Regions from separate parts of the Alteromonas sp. CI.11.F.A3 genome, predicted to be linked through region 3. Evidence: predicted binding sites of a transcription regulator. Region 3 holds the regulator's gene; each other region holds the start of a gene.
The links. Region 3 encodes MetJ, which represses methionine synthesis genes. Its sites were predicted from a motif close to TAGACGTCTAGACGTCTA; they were not measured.
Positions count from the first base shown of each region.

Region 1: a site for MetJ is predicted at 1,309-1,326, ahead of metK (methionine adenosyltransferase). Genes of this name have one in related genera too.
Region 2: a site for MetJ is predicted at 1,386-1,403, ahead of thrA (bifunctional aspartate kinase/homoserine dehydrogenase I). Genes of this name have one in related genera too.

Region 1 is NZ_CP136708.1:3,911,700-3,913,978, forward strand. It holds gene tkt (transketolase) at 1-1,008, opposite strand, end outside; gene metK (methionine adenosyltransferase) at 1,397-2,279, shown strand, end outside.
Region 2 is NZ_CP136708.1:1,227,411-1,229,689, reverse strand. It holds gene thrA (bifunctional aspartate kinase/homoserine dehydrogenase I) at 1-1,188, opposite strand, end outside; gene R1T43_RS05205 (LysR substrate-binding domain-containing protein) at 1,518-2,279, opposite strand, start outside.
Region 3 is NZ_CP136708.1:651,541-653,819, forward strand. It holds gene metF (methylenetetrahydrofolate reductase) at 1-858, opposite strand, end outside; gene metJ (met regulon transcriptional regulator MetJ) at 1,010-1,336, shown strand; gene R1T43_RS02865 (malic enzyme-like NAD(P)-binding protein) at 1,416-2,279, opposite strand, start outside.

The sequences.
Region 1 (2,279 bases), 1.4 Mb from region 3:
GTCTGCTGGCAAGTCGCCATTGACACGACGCTTGAATTCAGCCGCTAATTCAGGGTAAGCACTTTCGTATGCTGCGAAGGCATCGTTCCACGCACTTTCAGCGTCGCCGCCTTTGCCTTTCGCATCCCAACCGGCATAAATGTCGTCTGGAATGTCAAATGCACCGTGTTTCCACCCAAGCTTTTCACGAGTAGCAATAATTTCGTCATCACCTAATGGTGCACCGTGACAAGACTCAGTGCCTTCTTTGTTTGGCGAACCAAAACCAATCACGGTTTTACAGCAAATAAGCGTAGGCTGAGCGCTGTTCGATTTAGCTTGCTCAATGGCTGCTTTAATTTGCTCTGGATCATGACCGTCAACACCTTCAATCACTTCCCAGCCGTAGCTTTTAAAGCGTGCTGGCGTGTCGTCGGTAAACCAACCTTCAACTTCACCGTCAATTGAAATGCCGTTGTCATCCCAGAAACCGATAAGTTTACCAAGGCCTAATGTGCCAGCAAGGGAACAAGTTTCATGAGAAATACCTTCCATAAGGCAACCATCGCCCATGAAAGTGTATGTGTAGTGATCGACAATATCGTGACCGTCACGGTTAAACTGCGCCGCTAATACTTTCTCGGCTAGCGCCATACCCACGGCGTTACTTACGCCTTGACCTAACGGGCCAGTAGTTGTTTCAACACCAGGGGCGTACCCATATTCTGGATGCCCTGGCGTTTTAGAATGTAGCTGACGGAAGTTCTTAAGCTCTTCAATAGGCAGTTCATAGCCTGAAAGATGAAGCAAAGAGTACAACAGCATAGAGCCGTGACCGTTTGAAAGCACGAAGCGGTCTCTGTTTGCCCAAGACGGATTTGCAGGGTTGTGTGATAGAAAATCACCCCACAGTACCTCGGCAATATCAGCCATCCCCATAGGGGCGCCTGGGTGACCAGATTTGGCCTGTTGAACAGCGTCCATGCTTAAAGCACGGATGGCATTGGCAAGTTCACGACGAGAGGGCATGTTGTCTCCTGATTTATTTTGTAGCTGAATTTCGCTAAGGGAACACTGTGGGCAAAATCCCTTTGTTCAACCTTAAAGCGCTGCATTGCTGTATATCTTAATGTGGGCGTTATTCTTACCCATGCCACCATTCAGTTCAATGGCTTTTCATTGCCATTACCGAAAGTTGGCTAAAATAGTGAATATTCACATCATTCCTTTGCTAACCATTATCGCTTCTTTGGGCAAGCGTGGCTAAATTTACTCAATTATCTGTAAAAGTGATCCGCCACTGTCAACAAATCGTAACGAAAGGACTTTTAGACGTCTAGAAGTAAAGACTGGTATTTATACCTTGTTTTAGTACAATACTCACCTATTTTGAACAATAAACGCTTATGGAGCATGTATGGCCACGCATTTATTCACCTCCGAGTCTGTGTCTGAAGGACACCCGGACAAAATCGCCGATCAAATTTCAGATGCGGTTCTAGATGCTATTCTAGAGCAAGATCCTCGTGCCCGCGTGGCCTGTGAGACCTACGTTAAAACCGGAATGGTATTAGTAGGTGGTGAAGTCACTACCTCAGCGTGGGTTGATATTGAAGAAATCACACGTAAAACCGTAAGAGACATAGGCTACGTTCATTCTGATATGGGTTTCGATGCTGACTCTTGTGCAGTATTAAACGCCATTGGTAAACAGTCGCCAGATATCAACCAAGGTGTTGACCGCGAAAGTCTAGAAGAACAAGGTGCGGGCGACCAAGGCCTTATGTTCGGTTACGCCAGTGACGAAACTGACGTACTGATGCCAGCGCCAATTACTTACTCTCACCGCTTGGTTCAAAAACAAGCTGAAGTAAGAAAATCTGGCAAGCTAGACTTTTTACGCCCAGATGCAAAAAGCCAAATTACGTTTAAATACGAAAACGACAAGCCTGTAGGCATTGATGCGGTAGTACTTTCTACGCAGCATTGTGACTCTGTTTCTACTGCACAAGTACGTGAAGCAGTAATGGAAGAAATTATTAAACCGGTGCTTCCTAGCGAATGGCTTAATAGCAACACTCAATTTCACATTAACCCTACCGGTCGCTTTGTTATAGGTGGTCCAGTTGGTGACTGTGGTTTAACTGGCCGTAAAATCATTGTAGATACCTACGGTGGTATGGCCCGTCACGGTGGTGGTGCTTTCTCTGGTAAAGATCCATCGAAAGTTGACAGAAGCGCGGCATACGCGGGTCGTTATGTGGCTAAGAATATTGTTGCCGCTGGCTTAGCTAAGCGTT
Region 2 (2,279 bases), 580 kb from region 3:
TAAATCGTGGCGCACTTCTATTGGATCTAACAATTGATTTTGCAGTTCCAGCGCGAAGGCATCTTCTAACAAGCTTAACGCACGGTCTGCATCCTTACTTTGAATACAGAAGCTTATTGAGTATTCAGAAGACGATTGGGTAATGAGACTAATTGAAATATTCGCATTCGACATCACCTCAAAAACTCGGCTGGCCATGCCAACCATACCTTTAAGACCAGGTCCTGCCACGTTGAACATAGTGACATTTTCAAGTTGAGAGATGCCTTTAACCGAGGTCCATTTTTCACTGGCTTCGTTACTAATTAACGTACCAGGAGCAGCAGGATTTAGGGTATTACGAATCAGGCAAGGAATATGGTGCTGTGCAATCGGGCCAATCGTTTTTGGATGAAGTACTTTGGCACCAAAATAAGAAAGCTCCATGGCTTCTTGATACGTTAACTTATCAAGCAACACTGCGCCTTCAACCTGATTTGGATCGGCGTTATAAACACCATCTACATCAGTCCAGATTTCACAACAACTCGCATCGATACACGCCGCTAAGATAGCCGCTGAGTAGTCAGAACCATTACGACCAAGCGTGACTTTCTCACCAACCTCGTTAGCCGCAACGAACCCTGGCATCACCAATAACTCACTGCCGTCGTTTGGCACATCGGTAAAGCGGGCTTTGCTCAACGATACATCTGCAATGCTATCGAGATACTCGCCTTCTGCAAGAATGTAAGTTACAGGGTCGATAATACGATTTTTTACGCCTTTAGCCGTCAAAATACCACTAAATAACGTTACCGAGATGTATTCACCAATACTCAATATTCCGGCTGCAATATTGTCAGGCGCTACACCTAACAATTTAATACCATCAAGGTGTTGATTAAGTACACGCAGTTGCGCGTGAATGAAGTCGGTGACATCTGCATGAGCGAAGCCGCTAAGCTCTTCGTTTAAGGCATCAGCAATACCAGTTACGGTAGACGTTAATTTTTCAAATAGAGGGTGGAAATCTTCGCCAGCGGCTGCTTGCTCACATAAAAGTGACAATGCATTCGTCACCCCTTTAGGGGCAGAAAGTACCACTGCAGCGCCATCGGTTTGGTGGGTGGCCGTGCTAATGTCGGTCACGCGCAAGTAGCGCGGTGCGTCGGCAAGTGATGAGCCCCCAAACTTTAAGACTTTCATGTGCTGCTCCTATATCGGTTACGCCAGGTTACTGCTTTAATCGGTTACTATGACGTGAGTAAAAAAAAGCCCGCTCTCTGTGAGGGCGGGCTTTCGTTGTCTTATGCTTACTTGCACTAGCCAGCGACCGCCCGTTTTAAGGTGGTAATCATAATGCCGGTGGTGCCAATAAGAAGAATCGTTTTCATAGGGTCAATTTGCCGTATAGACGTCTATCTGTCAACCGCAGTTTTCACCATACTGTATTGCAAAAAGTGAAACACAAACCATTTCATGTTTCGATTTCAGCGATAATCCATTATAAGTGGCAAAGAATATAGCGAAACTCACTATTCATCATCAATTAACTTCGCCGATAAAAAATCTACTAACAAGCGTATTTTCGGCACTAAATGCCTATTCGATGGGAACAGTGCCCATACCGCCTCTCGCTTGTCTCGATAGGGCGATAGCACTTCAATTAACTTGCCTGTTGCTAGCGAGTCACGCACATAAAAACCAGGCAGTTGCACTAAGCCCAGCCCGGCTAAGGCAGCATGATGTAGCGCATTACCACTGTTATATTTCACTCGCCCCTTTACCCGTACTGTTTGCACTTGCCCATTATAATGAAAGCGCCAATGAGGCTGTGAACCTACTAAGCACTGATGTTCGCTTAGCTTGTCGGTACTCTTCGGTGCAGGAAAAGCATGTAAATATGCAGGGCTGGCGCAAACATATAGCTGCCGGGTAGCCAGCTTTTTGGCCACCATTGTCGAGTCTTCTAAATTGCCGATGCGGATAGCAAGGTCGAACCCTTCATCAATAATATCCATAGTGTCGTTAGTAAAACGGCACTCTACTTCTATGCCTTCGTATTTTTTTAAGAATTGATTAATTAGCGGCGCAATGAAGGCCTCGCCAAAGGCGACGGGCACAGTAAGCTTAATCAGTCCTTGAGGCACTTTCTGAAGTTGGCTCACGTTCAGTTCAGCATCTTCTAAAGCTTTCAGTGCGGGTTGGCATTGCTCAAAATAAATATGCCCAGCTTGGGTTAAAGACACACTTCGAGTAGTGCGGTTAAATAACTTCACCCCCAAACGCTTTTCCAC
Region 3 (2,279 bases):
GCAAATAGCGTAGCTCAACTCACTACGGTTAAGGGTGTAAAAATGAAAATGCTTCACGCCTTCTTTGGCAAGTACCTTAACCTGATCCATCGCGATGTTAGCACCAATGAGGTTCCGAGTAGCTTGATCGTCATCGTCAAGTCCATCGAACATTTTGTGTAAGAACCCAGGCACATGTACATTCGTGAACCCAGCGAACTTTACCAAAGTCTGGTAATTGGTTACTGGCAGTATGCCAGGCACTAGGTCTAGGTCGATACCTGCAGCTGCTGCACGGTCACGAAAACGCAAAAATACACTGGTGTCGAAGAAAAACTGAGAAATAGCTTCGCTCGCACCGGCTTCTGCTTTGCGTTTAAGGTTTAATAAATCGAATTGGGCATTCGGTGCTTCAGGGTGTTTTTCAGGGTAGGCGGCCACTGAGATATCGAAATCGGCTACATCTTTTAGTAGCGCCACTAAATCAGAGGCATACATTTCGGTATCTTTCACACCTGGCGGTAAATCACCACGAAGAGCAACAATACGACGAATGCCTGAATCCCAGTAGTCTTGCGCAATTTGTTTAAGTTCATCACGGCTTGCATCAACACATGTGAGGTGAGGGACGGCCGCAACCCCAGTTTGTTGTTGAATTCGTTTTACCACGTCATGGGTGCGATCACGCTCACCGCTGTTTGCTCCATAGGTCACCGACATGTAACTCGGTTTTAATGGTGCTAAACGTTCAACCGACTTCCACAAGGTTTGTTCCATTTTCTCAGATTTTGGTGGAAAAAACTCAAATGACACATCAATGTCACGCAGTTCCGAGAGGGACTGATTCAGTGCATCGACACCTTGTGCGTAAGAAACCATGGTAAAATTACTCTTTTATGGACGTTTAGACGGCTAAATTAAAGAATTTACGTCTAGACGTCAAGAGGTTTACACTGCTCAATTGACCTTTTCGTCAACTTGTTTAGAATTTCTCTTCATAACATAAATAAGATCAGACAGAGTTAGCATCATGGCAGAGTGGAACGGTAAGTATATTCATCCCTACGCAGAGCACGGTAAAAAGAGTGAACAGGTAAAGAAAGTCACCGTTTCTATTCCTATTAATGTGCTAAAAGCATTAACCGATGAACGTACGCGTAGACAAATAAACAATTTACGTCATGCGACGAATTCAGAATTGTTATGTGAAGCGTTTCTTCACGCATTTACAGGTCAGCCATTACCGGATGACGAAGATTTGAGAAAAGATAACCCTAATCGTGTACCTGCTGAGGCAAGACGCATAATGGAAGATATGGGTATAGACGTTTCTATTGAAAACGAACAAGAAGATTAAAAAAACGGCAATGAAAATTGCCGTTTTTTATAATAATCGAATACAAGGCTGCGCGCCCAGTTATTCGATTATACTGCCTTTACTCTGCGCGGTTCGGTACTTCTGGAAGCCTTGCAACACCAGATTCAATCGCCGCTTTCGACACTGCAGAGGCTATGCGTTCACAAAGGCGAGGATCCATTGGTTTAGGAATAATATATTCTTTGCCAAAGGTTAAGCTTTTGCTATTGCTAGCCGCTAACACAGATTCTGGTACGGGCTCTTTGGTAATCGCGCGGAGTGCTTCTACCGCTGCCACTTTCATTTCGTCGTTAATGGCCGTTGCGCGAACATCCAATGCGCCACGGAAAATGAACGGAAAGCAAAGAACATTGTTAACCTGATTAGGGTAATCAGAACGCCCCGTTGCAATAATTAAATCATTTCGAACTTCGTGAGCCAATTCAGGCTTAATTTCAGGGTCGGGGTTAGAGCATGCAAAAACAATCGGGTTAGGCCCCATTAATGCCAAGGTTTCTGGCGGCAATACATCTGGGCCAGATACGCCTACAAAAATATCAGCGCCTTCCATCACATCTTCTAACGTACGTTTATCGGTATTATTGGCAAACAAACGTTTGTGTTCCGTAAGGTCTTCACGGCGGGTATGAATAACCCCTTTTCTGTCTAACATGTAAATGCGCTCTCGTTGCGCGCCACATTTAATAAGCAATTCCATACAGGCTACCGCTGCTGCACCCGCACCCATACAAACTATTTTGGCGCTTTCGATATTTTTGCCCTGAATTTCAATGGCGTTCAACATGCCGGCTGCCGTTACAATGGCAGTACCATGTTGATCATCATGGAATACCGGAATATTACAGCGCTTAATGAGTTCTTGTTCTATTTCAAAGCACTCTGGGGCTTTAATATCTTCTAGGTTAATTCCGCCAAACGTATC